2 regions of the Oceaniradius stylonematis genome follow, and region 1 is predicted to be linked to the other one. Evidence: riboswitches for the same ligand, from Rfam matches in the RefSeq annotation. Region 1 holds a riboswitch; the other holds the start of a gene.
The links. Region 1 has a riboswitch for cobalamin ahead of cobU (bifunctional adenosylcobinamide kinase/adenosylcobinamide-phosphate guanylyltransferase). Riboswitches for the same ligand answer to the same signal wherever they lie in the genome.
Positions count from the first base shown of each region.

Region 1 (7,652 bases):
ACGATCATGACGATCGACGCGGTTTTTCATTGCGCCAAAGCCTCTTGCCGCGCGATCGGCGAAACCGCTTTTCAACGCCGCCCCAACCGGTCTAACCAAGGCCGATGACGCGCGCGCTGATGTTTCAGGGAACAGGCTCGGATGTCGGCAAGTCGGTGCTGGTCGCCGGGCTCTGCCGCCTTTATGCCCGGCGCGGCCTGGCCGTTCGTCCGTTCAAGCCGCAGAACATGTCCAACAATGCGGCGGTCGCCGACGATGGCGGCGAGATCGGCCGCGCGCAATGGCTGCAGGCGCTGGCCTGCGGCGTGCCACCCTCGGTGCACATGAACCCGGTGCTGCTCAAGCCGCAGAGCGACACGGGCAGCCAGATCGTCGTGCATGGCAAGGTGGCCGGCACGGCGCGCGGCGCCGACTACAAGCGCAAGAAGCCGCAATTGCTCGATGCGGTGCTGCACAGTTTCCGGACCATCGCCGCCGAGGCCGATCTGGTTCTGGTCGAGGGCGCCGGTTCGCCCGCCGAAATCAATCTGCGCGCCGGCGACATCGCCAATATGGGCTTTGCGACGCGCGCCGGCGTTCCGGTCGTCCTGATCGGCGACATCGACCGGGGCGGGGTGATCGCATCGCTGGCCGGGACCCACGCGATCCTTTCGCCCGAGGACCGGGCGATGGTCGTCGGCTATCTGATCAACAAATTCCGGGGTGACGTGTCGCTGTTCGATGACGGGTTGGCGGCGATCACCGATTTCACCGGCTGGCCCTCTTTCGGGGTCGTGCCATGGTTGGCCGATGCAAGGCGTCTGCCGGCCGAGGATTCGGTCGGTGTCGAAATGTTCGGCGGCGCGAACCGTTCCGGCGCCGTCAAGGTCGCCGTGCCGCTGCTTGGGCGGATCGCCAATTTCGACGATCTCGACCCGCTGGCCGCCGAAGAGGGCGTCAATGTCGTCATGGTGCCGCCGGGCGATCCGATTCCCGGCGATGCGCATCTGATCGTCATTCCGGGAAGCAAGTCCACCGTCTCCGATCTCAAGGCGCTCGACCGGAATGGCTGGCGCCGGCAGATCGTCGACCATGCGCGGCGTGGCGGCCATGTGGTGGGGCTCTGCGGTGGCTATCAGATGCTGGGCCGTGTGGTGCGCGACCCGAAGGGCATCGAAGGCGCGCCGGGCGAGGCCGAGGGTCTGGGTCTTCTGGACATCGAGACGGTGATGCATCCGGCCAAGACCGTCCGCAACGCGTCGGCCCGGTCCGTCGTGCACGATGTGCCGCTGACGGGTTATGAAATCCATCTGGGCGAAACCATCGGTCCCGATTGCGCGCGTCCGGTCGCGATCATCGACGGCCGTCCCGATGGCGCGATCTCCGCCGACGGCCGGGTGATGGGCACCTATCTGCACGGCCTGTTCGACGCGGGCGGGTTCCGGCGCGCCTTTCTGGCCGGTTTCGGAATTGGAGCCGAGGCGGTCGACCATCGCGCGCGGATCGAGGCCGCCGTGGATGCGATCGCCGACGAACTGGAAACGGTGGTTGCCGCCGATGCGTTGCTGGAGGCGGCACGGCCGGTGCGATGCCGTTCCGATTTGCGTTGACTTTGATTTGCCGCGCCGCCTAACGTCGTGCCGATGACCGGTTCCGCCAAGCATATGTGCGGCGGATGAAAAGGGAATGCGGCGGGCGGACCCAAACAGGGCGCCCTCATCGCAGCCGACCCCGCGACTGTAGAATGGCGCGGACGTCCATCGCCGCTTCGTGCGGCGGCCACTGGAGAAATCCGGGAAGGCGGGGCGCTCCGATCCGGGCACTGCCCGGTCGCCATGAGCCAGGAGACCTGCCGATCGCAACGAAACCTCACGGGGCGGGCGTTCCCGGACAGGCGCTGCGCGACCCCATGCGGATCAATGCGATCCTCCTGCGGCCCACCGCGACGGCACTGTTCACCCGAACGCCGGTCCCGCAACGGGCGAGGCTGACATTTGACCGGCGAACCGGCTCTCAGGGACGGTGTGACACTGGTGCTCGGCGGCGCGCGCTCGGGCAAGTCGGGGTTTGCCGAGCGCCTCGTCGCCGGCTCGGGCCTTGACCCCGTCTATGTCGCCACGGCCCAGATTTTCGATGAGGAAATGCGCGAGCGGATCGTCCATCACCGGGCGCGGCGCGGCGCCGAATGGCGGCTTGTCGAAGAGCATGACGCGCTCGAATCCGTGCTGTTGCGGGAGGCGATTGCAGGTCAGGCGGTGCTGGTCGATTGCCTGACGCTCTGGGTCACGAACCTGATGCTCGCCGAAGCCGACATCCGCGCGCGGTCGTTTGCACTGCTCGACGCGCTTGGCGCGTGCGCGTGTCCGGTCGTGCTGGTTGCCAACGAGGTGGGCCTGGGCATCGTGCCGGACAACAAGATGGCGCGCGACTTCCGCGATCATGCCGGGCGGCTGAACCAGGAGATCGCCGCCCATGCCGACACGGTCCATTTTCTGGCAGCCGGGCTGCCGCTGACACTCAAGGGGTGAGACATGCTCAACGCGAAGATACCGGCCACGGTGATCACCGGATTTCTGGGCGCCGGCAAGACGACGATGATCCGCAACATGCTGCAGAATGCCGGCGGCAAGCGGATCGCGCTGATCATCAACGAGTTCGGCGATCTGGGCGTCGATGGCGACGTGCTGAAAGGCTGCGGCATCGAAACCTGCACCGAGGACGACATTGTCGAACTCACCAATGGCTGCATCTGCTGCACGGTGGCCGACGATTTCGTGCCGACCATGACCGCGCTGCTCGAACGCGAGAACCGGCCCGATCATATCGTCATCGAGACGTCCGGGCTGGCGCTGCCGCAGCCGCTGGTGGCGGCCTTCAACTGGCCGGACATCAAGACGCAGGTGACCGTCGACGGCGTGGTGACCGTGATCGATGCGGCCGCCGTCGCCGAAGGGCGCTTTGCGAGCGACCATGACGCCCTCGATGCGCAGCGCGCCGCCGATGACAGCCTCGATCATGAAAGCCCGCTTGAGGAACTGTTCGAAGACCAGATCCGCGCCGCCGACATGGTGGTGCTCAACAAGGCGGACCTCGTGGATGAAGCGCGTCTCGAGGCGGTGCGCTCAAACGTGGCCGGACAGGTCGACCGGCCGCTCAAGGTGATCCATGCGAGCCACGGCGATCTGCCGGTCGCGGTGCTGCTCGGCCTTGGGGCGGCGGCCGAGGATCATATCGGCATGCGCAAATCGCATCATGAGATGCACCATGCGGACGGTCACGCGCACGATCATGATCACGACGATTTCGACAGTTTCGTCGTCGAGACCGGCGCGGTGGGCAATCCGGAGGGGTTCGTCGGCGGGCTGAAAAGCGTGATCGCCGATCATGACATTTTGCGCCTAAAGGGCTTTTGCGCCGTGCCGGGCAAACCGATGCGGCTGGTCATCCAAGCGGTCGGCGGGCGCATCGACACCTATTTCGACCGGCCCTGGGCGCCGGACGAAACGCCGTCAACGCGGCTGGTCGTCATCGGACTGCACGGCATGGAGCGATCCGCGATCGAAGCGGCGATTGCGGCGGCGACGCTGCCAACCGTGGCGGCGGCCGAGTGACCAGGGTTTTTGGCACACCGCCCTCTGTCCCTCCGGGACATCTCCCCCACAAGGGGGGAGAGCAGGCGCAAGTGGCTCGGTTTGGCATCCACTCTCCCCCCTTGTGGGGGAGATGTCGGCATGGCCGACAAAGGGGGGTGTGGATGCTATCGGGGGTGCATGGCTGAATGCATCTGCTGCTGGCACAGAAGGGTTCGGTCGGCGAGGGCGAGGACGAAGCGGTCGATCTCGGCCAGACGCCCGGCGACATCTGCGTCCTGTCGGCGGCGGACACGGAGCTTGCGAGCCTTGCGGCGGCTCATGCCGCGCGCGGCGGCGCATCGTCGCTGCGCCTCGTCAATCTGATGCAGCTTCGCCATGCAATGAGCGTCGACACGTGGATCGAGCGCACCGGCCGGCATGCCAGATTGGTCGTTGCGCGGCTTCTGGGCGGGCAATCCTATTGGGGCTATGCGGTCGAAGCGCTGCGTGCGGCGGCGGACCGGCACGGCTTCGCGCTGGCGCTGCTGCCTGGCGACGACCGCCCCGACCCGCAGCTCGATCCCTATTGCACGGTGGGTGCCCAGGACCGGACACGGCTCTGGGCGCTGCTGCGCGAAGGCGGCCCGGCCAATGCGCGCGGGTTTCTCGATGCGTGCCACGATCTGGTCGCGGGGCGCGCGGTCGCCACCGAGGCCGTGCCGCTATTGAAGGCAGGGGTGTTGGACATACCCCCCTCTGTTGACTTCGCCAACATCTCCCCCACAAGGGGGGAGAGTGGGTTCGCTTCATCGTCGGTCGGCTCACGCATCGTCGGGCAAAACACTGAAGTCGAGGCAGGTCCTCGTCCTCCCCCCATGTGGGGGAGATGTCCCGAAGGGACAGAGGGGGGTGGCTTCGAAGCGATGTCCGACCCGACGCCGCGCGTCGACCCTCCCCAAAAAAGCGTGCAGGGCCGCGCCGCCATCATCTTCTACCGGGCGCTGGTCCAGTCCGGCCAGACGGCGCTGGTCGAAGCGATGGCCGAGGCGCTTGCGGCACGCGGCATGGCGGTGACGCCGATCTTCGTGTCCAGCCTCAAGGACGAGGTGTCGGCGGCGACGGTCGCGCGGCTGTTCGAGACAGACCCGCCGGACATCGTCGTCAACATGACCGGTTTTGCAGTCTCGACGCCGGGCGCGGAGCGGGTGCCGACCGTTCTCGAAGCGACCGGCGCTCCCGTGCTGCAGGCGGTGCTGGCCGGCGGTTCCGCAGAGACTTGGACCGAGTCCAGCCAGGGGCTTGGCGCACGGGATCTGGCCATGAATGTCGCGCTGCCCGAAGTCGATGGCCGCGTCCTGTCGCGGGCAGTGGCGTTCAAGGCCGCCGAGACGTTCGACGAGGCGACGCAATGCAACATCGTCCGGCACAGGCCGGTCGCCGACAGGGTCGGTTTCGTCGCCGATCTTGCCGCCAACTGGGCGCGGCTCAGGCGCACGCAGCCGGCCGAACGGCGCGTCGCGCTGGTGCTCGCCAACTATCCCAACCGGGACGGGCGGCTTGCCAACGGTGTCGGCCTCGACACGCCGGCGGGCACGGTGGAAGTGCTCAGGGCGATGAAAGGGGCGGGTTACGATGTCGGCGATTTTCCCGCCGATGGCGATGCGCTGATCGACCATCTCAAGGCCGGGCCGACCAATGCGGCAACGGAAGGCCGGGAGTTCCGCGAGACGATTTCCTTGAGCGAATACAAGACCTTCTTCGAAACGCTTCCGGTTGAGAATCAGATTCAAGTCACCGAGCGCTGGGGCGCGCCGGAGGACGATCCGTTCTTTGTGGACGGAGAATTCGCGCTGCCGCTGACACGCTTTGGCAATGCGTTTGTCGGCATCCAGCCGGCGCGCGGCTACAATATCGATCCCAAGGAAAGCTACCACTCGCCGGATCTCGTGCCGCCGCACGGTTATCTGGCATTTTACGCCTTCCTGCGCCGGCAGGCCGGTGTCCATGCCATCGCCCATATGGGCAAGCATGGCAATCTGGAATGGCTGCCGGGCAAGGCGCTGGCACTGTCGCAGACCTGTTTTCCGGAAGCGGCACTCGGCCCCGTGCCGCACATCTATCCGTTCATCGTCAACGATCCGGGCGAGGGGAGCCAGGCCAAGCGCCGGACATCGGCGGTGATCATCGATCATCTGACCCCGCCTTTGACACGTGCCGAGAGCTACGGTCCGCTCAAGGACCTCGAAGCGCTGGTCGACGAATATTACGAGGCGGCGGGCAACGATCCGCGCCGGCTGCGGCTGTTGAAGACGCGCATTCTCGATCTCGTGCGTGACATCGGGCTCGACCATGACGCGGGCATCGGGGCGGATGAGACCGACGATGCGGCGCTCGAAAAGCTCGACGCCTATCTGTGCGATCTGAAAGAGATGCAGATTCGCGACGGGCTGCATGTCTTCGGCAAAGCGCCGGAAGGCCGGCTTCTGACCGATCTGACCGTGGCGCTGGCAAGGGTCCCATCGGCCGATCAGGACAGCCTTCATCGGGCGATCGCGGCCGATGCGGATCTGGTGCGTTCGCCCCAAACCTCCCCCTTGAGGGGAGGTCGGAGAAGCGAGCGCAGCGACGCTGATCCGGGTGGGGGTAAAATCGGTGGCAAACCCCCACCCGGCTCGCCTGCGGCTCGCCGACCTCCCCTCAAGGGGGAGGTGGAAGCTGCGACCTTCGACCCGCTCGATTGCGCCATGGGAGAGCCTTGGCGCGGGCCAAAATCTGACATTCTGCGAACACTGTCCGACGATCCATGGCGGACCAATGGCGACACGGTGGAGCGGATCGAGCTGCTCGCCGCGAAGCTGGTCGGAGGCGAGATCGACTGCCCCGCCGATTGGGCACGGACGCGCGGTGCCCTCGACCATGTACGTTTTGCGCTGCAACCTTCGGTCACCGCCTGCGGGCCGGCCGAGATCGAGGGCATGCTGACCGCGCTCGACGGACGTTTCGTCGCGCCCGGCCCGTCCGGCGCGCCGACGCGCGGGCGGCCGGACGTCTTGCCGACAGGCCGCAACTTCTTTTCCGTCGACAGCCGCTCCGTCCCCACGGAAACCGCGTGGGAACTGGGCCGCAAGTCCGCCGACCTTCTGGTTACGCGCCACGTGCAGGACCATGGCGAGTGGCCCACGTCGCTGGGGCTCACCGCATGGGGCACCTCGAACATGCGCACGGGCGGCGACGACATCGCCCAGGCGTTGGCGCTGATCGGCGCCAAGCCGGTCTGGGACGGTGCGTCGCGGCGCCTGACCGGCTACGAGATCATCCCGCTGGCAAAGCTCGGCCGGCCGCGCGTCGACGTCACGCTGCGCATTTCCGGTTTCTTCCGCGATGCCTTTCCCGACCAGATCGCGCTTTTCGACAAGGCCGTGCGCGCTGTGGGCGCGCTCGGCGAAGACGAAGCCGATAATCCGATCGGAGCGCGGATGCGGGCAGAACGCGCAAAACTGGTTGCGGAGGGCATCACCGACGCGGAAGCGGACCGCCGCGCGGGCTTTCGCGTGTTCGGCTCCAAGCCCGGCGCCTACGGCGCGGGGCTGCAGGCGCTGATCGACGAAAAGGGCTGGAACGACAAGGCCGACCTGGCAGAAGCCTATCTGGTCTGGGGCTCTTATGCCTATGGCGCCGGGGCGGAAGGAGCGCGCGAGCGCGGCCTTTTCGAAACGCGCCTGTCGTCGCTCGAGGCTGTCGTCCAGAATCAGGACAATCGCGAGCACGATCTGCTGGATTCAGACGATTACTACCAGTTCGAGGGCGGCATGACAGCGGCTGTCGAGACACTGACGGGCAGTCGCCCGGCGGTCTATCACAACGACCATTCCCGGCCCGAGCGCCCGGTCATCCGTACCCTTGAAGACGAGATCGGCCGGGTGGTGCGCGCCCGCGTCGTCAATCCCAAATGGATCGCCGGCGTGATGCGCCACGGCTACAAGGGCGCGTTCGAGATGGCGGCGACGGTCGATTACATGTTCGCCTTTGCGGCCACAACTGGCGCGGTTCGCGACCATCATTTCGACGCCGTCTACCAGGCCTATCTGGTCGACGACGAGG
Region 1 is NZ_OZ244994.1:797,376-805,027, reverse strand. Features, by position in the region: gene ACOQOU_RS04055 (cobyric acid synthase) at 105-1,589, shown strand; cobalamin riboswitch at 1,611-1,851, shown strand; gene cobU (bifunctional adenosylcobinamide kinase/adenosylcobinamide-phosphate guanylyltransferase) at 1,974-2,507, shown strand; gene cobW (cobalamin biosynthesis protein CobW) at 2,511-3,590, shown strand; gene cobN (cobaltochelatase subunit CobN) at 3,758-7,652, shown strand, end outside.

Region 2 (7,652 bases), 640 kb from region 1:
GACGATGGCGAGGTGACGGCCACCATGAAGGTCCGCCGCGCCAAGATCTACGATTTCTACGGCACCGAGATCGAGGCGCTCTACGACAAGGCGCCGGCGAACTGAGCGCCAGCGTCGTGCATTGCGCGCCGGCTCATGGCATTCCCCCGGGCGGGTCCGGGTCGGTCGCGGTCACGCGGCGTCGGGCTGGTTGGGCGGCGCGGCTTTGCGGAAAGCATCGATTGCGTCAAGCCGCTCGAAGATCGCGGAGATCGTCGGCCACCGGGCGGTGTCGATCGCAAAACGCCTGTTGTTCCAGACCTGCGCGTAAAGGCAGATGTCCGCCATGCCCGGCGTGTCGCCATGGCAGAGCGGACCGGTCGCCGGATCGCCCGCGAGCATCGCCTCCAGCGGTTCGAACGTGGTCGTCACCCAATGGGTGAACCAGGCTTTCTGACCGGCCTCATCGGCGCCGAAACGGTCGGCGAGATGGTTGAGGACACGCAGATTGTTGAGCGGATGCACCTCGCAGGCGATCATGTAGGAGAGCGCGCGCACGCGCGCACGCCCGTCCGCATCGGGAGGCAGCAGCGCCGGCCCGGGATGCGTTTCATCGAGCCATTCGATGATCGCCAGCGACTGGGTCAGCACCGTACCGTCGTCGCGTTCGAGCGCCGGCACGAGGCCCTGCGGGTTGAGGGCCAGAAAGCGCGGCGAATAGTTCTCCTTGGCGCGCAGGGCGTAGGAGACATAGTCATAGTCCACGCCCTTGAGATTGAGCGCCGCGCGCAGCCGGGTCGATGTGGATGAGCGAAAATAATTGTGCAGTTTGAGGGTCATTGGCTTATCCGCGCGGTCCGATCGTGGTCGTGATTTCGCCGAGCCCCTCGATGGAGACCACGCAGACATCGCCTGCGGCCAGAGGGCCGACACCGGCGGGCGTGCCGGTCATGATCAGGTCTCCGGGCCGCAGGGCAATCGAGTGCGACAGGATCGAGACGACTTCCGGCACCGACCAGATCATTTCGGACAGGTCGGCATCCTGCCGGGTCTCGCCATTGACCGTCAACCGGATGAAGCCCTTGTCCGGATGGCCGACCCTGGATGCCGGATGCGCCGGCCCGATCACCGCCGATCGGTCGAACCCTTTGGCCATGTCCCAGGGGCGGCCCAGTTCACGTGCCGCCGACTGCAGATCGCGCCGGGTCAGATCGTTGCCCGCCGCATAGCCCCAGACATGGGACAGGGCGTCGGCTTCGGCGATGTCGCGCCCGCCGGTGCCGACGACGATCACCAGTTCGGCTTCATGATGCAAGTTTTCGGTTTCCGGCGGATAGGCCACCGTCTCGCCGTCCATGACGACCGCATCGGCCGGCTTGGTGAAGAAGAAGGGCGGCTCGCGATCGGGATCACGGCCCATTTCGCGCGCGTGGGCGGCATAGTTGCGGCCGACGCAGAAGATGCGGCGCACGGGGACCAGGTCGTCGCTGTCAGCCACCGCGATTGTCGGGACCGGCGCCGGTTCGAAGACATACGACATGCAGGCTTCCTTCAATTGAACATGGTCTTGGCCGGGTGGCCCTGGCAGACGCTTATCATTGCCCGGTCCCGCCCGCCATGGCGGGCAGCATCGAGGCGCAAGTCGCCCCAAACATCGATAACGGTCATGGCAGCCGGTATCGCTGCATGTGCACATCGAGCGTTCGGACAATTTCGGAGTTGAAGCCGGCCGGCAACCGGACTAGCGTGGACGCGATGGTTCTTGCGGGCCGAGCGCGTCCGCGGGATGAAAAGGGAACACGGTGAGGAGGAGCCTCAAGGGCGCCAAAACCGTGACTGCCCCCGCAACTGTGAGCGGAGAGCGACCCCCACCAATGCCACTGGCCGGCATCGTCCGTCCGGGAAGGCGCGGGGAAGCGAGGAACCGCAAGTCAGGAGACCTGCCATCATCATTTCACTCGAACCGGACGGGGATGTCCGGAGGAGAGACACATGATGAGACGATCTGGCGCCTTGCGCCGCACATCACGGTCTTTGCCCTCCGCCCCGCGGAGCAGCGGATGGTCGATCGATCCAACCACAAGATAACCGTATGCGTTTCGTGCCGTCACAAGAGAGGTGAGCCCGACGACCAGTGCCGGCCCGGCATTGAGCTGATCGCGCGCCTTCGGAAGGCCATGACCCTTGCCGGCGATGCCATCGGCGCGGACTTCGCAATCTCGGGGACGGTCTGCATGGCCGGCTGCGACCGGCCCTGCACGGTTGCCTATTTCGGTTCGCACAAGGCCACCTATCTGTTCGGCGACATCGACGCCGACGCGAACATTGACGATCTGGTCGCGTTTGCCCGCCAGTATGCATCGCTCGACGATGGCTGGTGCTCGTCCACATCGCGGCCGCCGGGCCTGTCCGGCAAGACGCTGGCACGGATTCCCGCCGCGCTCCTGGTGGCCGAAGCGGGCGTATCGGTCCAATGACCCGCCAGACCGCCGCTCTCGACCTACGCGATGTCGGCTACTGGCCGAGCGGACGAAGCCCCGCCGACGCGCTGGTCTCAGCCATCAGCTTTTCCGTCGGCGCCGGCGAGTGCGTCGCTCTGGTTGGCCCGAACGGCGCCGGCAAGACCACGCTCGTCCGGATGATCGCCGGCCTTGCATCGCCCGGCACGGGCACGATCATGATCGATGGCAAGTCCATATCGGCGATGAGCTTTGCCGAGCGGGCACGGCGCATCGCCTATGTCGGCCAGTCCGACGAAGCCGACGGGCGGCTGAGCGTTGCCGACTATGTCGCGCTCGGCCTGTTGCCCCATGCGCGGCTGTTCGCCGGCGGCACAGGGCGGGACGAGGCCCGCCGGGCCTGCGAAACGGTCGGGCTTGGCGACCTTGCCGAAAGGCGGCTCGACCAGCTTTCGGGCGGCGAGCGGCAGCGGGCCAGGATTGCGCGCGCCATGTGTCAAAAGCCGTCGCTTCTGGTCCTGGACGAACCGACCAATCATCTCGACCCCCTGGCTCGCGGCGAACAGCTTGCCATCGTCGCATCGATGGGCGTTCCGATCGTCGCCGCGCTTCACGATCTCACCCTGATCGATGCCTTTGCCGACAAGGTCGCAATCCTCGCCGATGGGCGCCTGCGCGCCTTCGGGCCTCCGGGCGAGACGCTGTCGACCGCCAATGTCCGCGACGTGTTCGGGGTCGACATGCACCGGCTCAAACACCCCGAACACGATTACCATCTGCCGACGCTGGATATCCGGCTTCCAATGCCGACGACACACTCCACGACGCCATGCTGAAAGATGGAGACGTTCCGATGAAACGATTGCTCACCACCCTTCTGTTGGCCGCGCTGGCCTCGCCCGCCATGGCGTGCCCGGTCACCGTTGACAGTTGCGGCACGCTCGTCACCTTCGAGGCGGCGCCCGGGCGCATGGTCGTTCACGACATCAACATGGCCGACATGGCGTTCGCACTGGGCCTGCAGGACCGCATGGTCGGCGTGACCGGCATCTCGGGCTGGTACAAGACAAGCGCCGAGTTCGACGAGCGTCGGGGCGACATTCCCGAACTCGCACCCAAATATCCGACCATGGAGAACCTTGTCGCCGCCGAGCCCGACCTCTTCTTCGCCGGCTGGTATTATGGCATGCGCCCGGGCGGCGAAGTGACGCCGGAAACACTGGAAGCGCAGGGCATCAAGACGCTGGTTCTGACGGAAAGCTGCATTCACCTGGACCAGGATCGGCCCGCGGCATCGATGGACCTTCTGTTTGACGACACGCTGCGCCTTGGCAAAGTGTTCGGCAAGGAAGCCGAGGCAAGGGCCCTTGTCGATGACTGGACATCCAAGCTCGAAGCCATCCGGCAATCGGTGCCGGAAGGCGAAGCCACGCGCGTGTTTCTTTATGATTCCGGCGAAGATCAGCCCTTCACGGCAGGCAAATACGCCATCACCACCGCCATGATCGAGGCGGCTGGAGGGACCAACGTGACCGGCGACATGGAGACAAGCTGGGGACGCACATCCTGGGAGGCCGTTGCGGCCGCCAATCCCGAATTTCTCATCCTTCTCGACTATCAGGGCGGCGATGGCGCCGAGGGCCTCCTGGCATTCCTGAAAGCGCACCCCGTCATGTCGCAGACCGATGCGGTGAAGAACGAGCGCTACGTGACCCTGCGCTATGAGGAACTCACCCCGGGACCGGCGAACATCGACGCGATCGGGAAGATCGCCAAGGCGATCCAGGGCGGCGCGTCCTAGGCGATGCAGCAATCAACGGCGTGGCTCCTGCCGGCACTGGGGCTGCTTGCAGCTCTGGTCGTGGTCGCCATTGCGGTCGGCTCCACGCCGATTCCGGCCAGTGTCGTTGTTGAGGCGCTGTCACGCTCGCTCACCGGGGCCTATGGCGAGGCCGGCCCGACGCCGATCGACCGGATCGTCGTCGATCTCAGGCTGCCGCGCGCGCTGCTTGCGGTCATGGTCGGGGCAGGGCTTGGCGTGGTTGGCTGCCTCCTGCAAACCGTGACGCGAAACGATCTCGCCGATCCGTTCCTGTTCGGCCTTTCCTCGGGCGCCGCGGCCGGCGCCGTGCTCGTCATCACCGTGACGGGCGATGTGCTTGGCATATGGACTCTGCCCATCGCCGCCTTTGTCGGCGGCATGCTCGCCTCGGCCATCGTACTGGTTCTGGTCGCGCGTCTGCGCGATCAGGGACCGGCACGGCTGATCCTCGCCGGTCTGGCGGTATCGTTCCTGTTCATGGCGGTGACCAACTATCTCGTCTTTGCCGGCGATCAGCGGGCAGCGCATTCGGTCCTGTTCTGGACGCTCGGCGGGCTGGGTCTCGCCCGCTGGGATCTGCTCCCCATCGCGCTTGCCGGCGCGGTCGTGATCTTCGTCTTCGCGCAGGTCAGCTATCGCCGGCTCGACGCGCTGCTCGCCGGTGACGACACGGCCAGGACGTTGGGCGTGAACGTCGACGCGATGCGCCGGATCACCTTTCTCGTCTGCGCCTTTGCGACCGCCGCCTTCGTCTCGATCACCGGCGTGATCGGATTTGTGGGCCTGATGGTTCCACACCTCGCACGCGGGTTCGTGGGCCCGATGCACAAAGGGCTGATCATCATGTCGGCGATTATCGGCGCCTGTCTGCTGCTCGCCAGCGACATAGCCGCGCGCACCCTGTTGATGCCGCAGGAACTGCCGATCGGCATTGTCACGACCGCCCTGGGCGCGGTCTTCGTTCTGGGGCTGCTGCGGCGGCTGTAGTCTTCCTCCTTCGCGGTGTGGCGACGGACAGGAACGGTAAACCCTATGCCGGACGGCATCCCGCGCACAAGCCGCGCAGTTCGACCGTCGACTTCTCCAGAACGAAGTCGGCGTCCTGGGCCAACCCTTTCAGGCGCCCGGCCAGCGCATTGTCGGCGATCTCGATCACGCTTCCGCAATCATCGCATATCATGAAGGCCGTGAATTGGTGGCCGTCGCATCCCGGGTGGCGGCACGCCACGAACGCATTGAGGCTTTCCAGCCGGTGGACGAGCCCGAACTCGACCAGCTTGTCCAGCGCGCGATAGACCTGCAGCGGCGCACGAAGACCGTCATCGCGCAACCGGTCCAGGATCGTGTAGGCGCTCAGCGGGCCGCCCGCGTTGGACAGGGCGCCCATCACAAGGGCCTGATTCTTCGTCAGGGCGTCGGAAGCATGGCCGTGCTGCATCCCGATTATCCTTTCGCACCGTGGCGCGGCTCGGTCGCCGGACGATCACGTCCACGGGTCAAACGCCGCCCGGTCGGCACAAGCGACAGCAGGAAGAAGCCCAGTGACGCCACGACGATGCTCGGGCCGGACGGCGTGTCCCATTCGAGCGATCCGAAAAGGCCGGCGACGACCGACGCTGCGCCGATGAGCGCGGCGAGAACAGCCATCTGCTCGGGCCCGGCGGCGAAGCGGCGGGCGGTTGCGGCCGGAATGATCAGCATGGCCGTGATCAAAAGCACGCCAACGATCTTCATGGCGATCGCGATCACAGCGGCCATCAACAGCATGAAGATGATATTGGCGCGGGCTGGGTTCATGCCCTCGGCCTCGGCCAGTTCGCTGTTGACGGTCGCCGCGAACAGCGGACGCCAGATGGCGGCCAGAATGCCGAGAACCACCGCGCCGCCGAGCCAGATGGTGGCCAGATCCGATTTGGAGACGGCCAGTATATCGCCGAACAAAAGCCCCATCAGATCGAAACGCACCCAGGTCAGGAAGGCCAGAACGACCATCCCGAGCGCCAGCGACGCGTGCGCCAAAAGACCGAGAAGGGCATCGGCGGACAGTGTCGCGCCGCGCTGGAGCAGCAAAAGGGCGATCGACACGCAGGCCGACACCGCAAAGACCGCGGCGGTGATGTTCACCTCGAACAGGAATGCCAGCGCGACGCCCAGAAGGGCCGCGTGGGACAGCGTGTCGCCGAAATAGGCCAGCCGGCGCCAGACAATGAAACAGCCCAGCGGACCGGCGACCAGAGCGACGCCGATGCCGGCGATGAGCGCGCGCATGAAGAAATCATCGAACATCGCCATCACCCTTGTTGTGGAGCGCGTCTGGGCCGGGATGGTGTCCGTCGCCGGGGTGACAATGGTTCGTGATCGTGCCGTCGGCATGCTGCACGCGCCCGTCCGGCAGGTGCGTGTGGTCGTGACTGTGCTCATAGACGGCCAGCGTCGAAGCCGCGCGGGCGCCGAACAACGCCTTGTATTCCGCGCTCGATGCGACGGCCGTCGGCGTGCCCGAACAGCACACATGGCCGTTAAGACAGATCACGCGGTCCGTCGCCGCCATGACGACGTGCAGGTCATGGGAGATCAGCAGGACGCCGCAATTGAGCCGGTCCCGGATGGACTTGATCAGTTCGTAGAGCGCGATCTCACCGGTGAAATCGACGCCCTGAACCGGTTCGTCCAGCACCAGAAGATCGGGCTTGCGCGCAATGGCGCGAGCCAGAAGCACGCGCTGGAATTCGCCGCCGGACAGGGTGCGCACCTCGGCACGGGCCAGATGGCGGACCCCGGTGGCCGCCAGCGCATCGGCAGCCTCGGCCTTGCCGATCGGGCCGGTCAGCCGAAGGAAGCGGTCGACAGCCAGGGGCAGCGTCCAGTCGATGGCCAGCGATTGCGGCACATAGGCGATCCGCAGACCGTCGCGGCGTTTCGCCGAGCCCTCGTCGGGCTTCAATATGCCGAGCGCCATCTTCGCCGTCGTCGACTTGCCCGATCCGTTGGGGCCGATCAGCGTGACGATTTCTCCGGGGTCGACCGTGCAGCTGACCCCGCGCACCAGCCACCGGCCGTCGCGGCAGATGCCCGCGCCATCGAGCGTCACAAGTGGGTCGGGTCGTTTCAACATCGGTTCGAGATATCAAGCTCGCATGGTCGCGGCAATCGGTGCAAAACCGGTTGCGACGGTATCGCACACGTTATATCATTACGCAATCACGTTGTGAGGGATCGCCCTCGCCACACCGGTGCAAACAGGGAGAACAATATGCGCCTTGCGAAATCAACCCTTCTGGCCTCGACATTGCTGACCGCGTCGGCCGTCGCCGCTCAGGCCGAGATCAATGTGGTCGCCTCGATCAAGCCGATCCATTCGCTTGTGGCCGGGGTCATGGAAGGCGTCGGTG
Region 2 is NZ_OZ244994.1:1,434,949-1,442,600, forward strand. Features, by position in the region: gene ACOQOU_RS07120 (AMP-dependent synthetase/ligase) at 1-105, shown strand, start outside; gene maiA (maleylacetoacetate isomerase) at 172-819, opposite strand; gene ACOQOU_RS07130 (fumarylacetoacetate hydrolase family protein) at 824-1,519, opposite strand; cobalamin riboswitch at 1,719-1,942, shown strand; gene ACOQOU_RS07135 (DUF1636 family protein) at 2,040-2,456, shown strand; gene ACOQOU_RS07140 (ABC transporter ATP-binding protein) at 2,453-3,274, shown strand; gene ACOQOU_RS07145 (ABC transporter substrate-binding protein) at 3,292-4,239, shown strand; gene ACOQOU_RS07150 (FecCD family ABC transporter permease) at 4,243-5,247, shown strand; gene ACOQOU_RS07155 (Fur family transcriptional regulator) at 5,291-5,698, opposite strand; gene ACOQOU_RS07160 (metal ABC transporter permease) at 5,704-6,546, opposite strand; gene ACOQOU_RS07165 (metal ABC transporter ATP-binding protein) at 6,536-7,375, opposite strand; gene ACOQOU_RS07170 (zinc ABC transporter substrate-binding protein) at 7,514-7,652, shown strand, end outside.
Region 2: linked by a shared signal. The riboswitch ahead of ACOQOU_RS07135 (DUF1636 family protein) and the one ahead of cobU (bifunctional adenosylcobinamide kinase/adenosylcobinamide-phosphate guanylyltransferase) in region 1 are both predicted to bind cobalamin.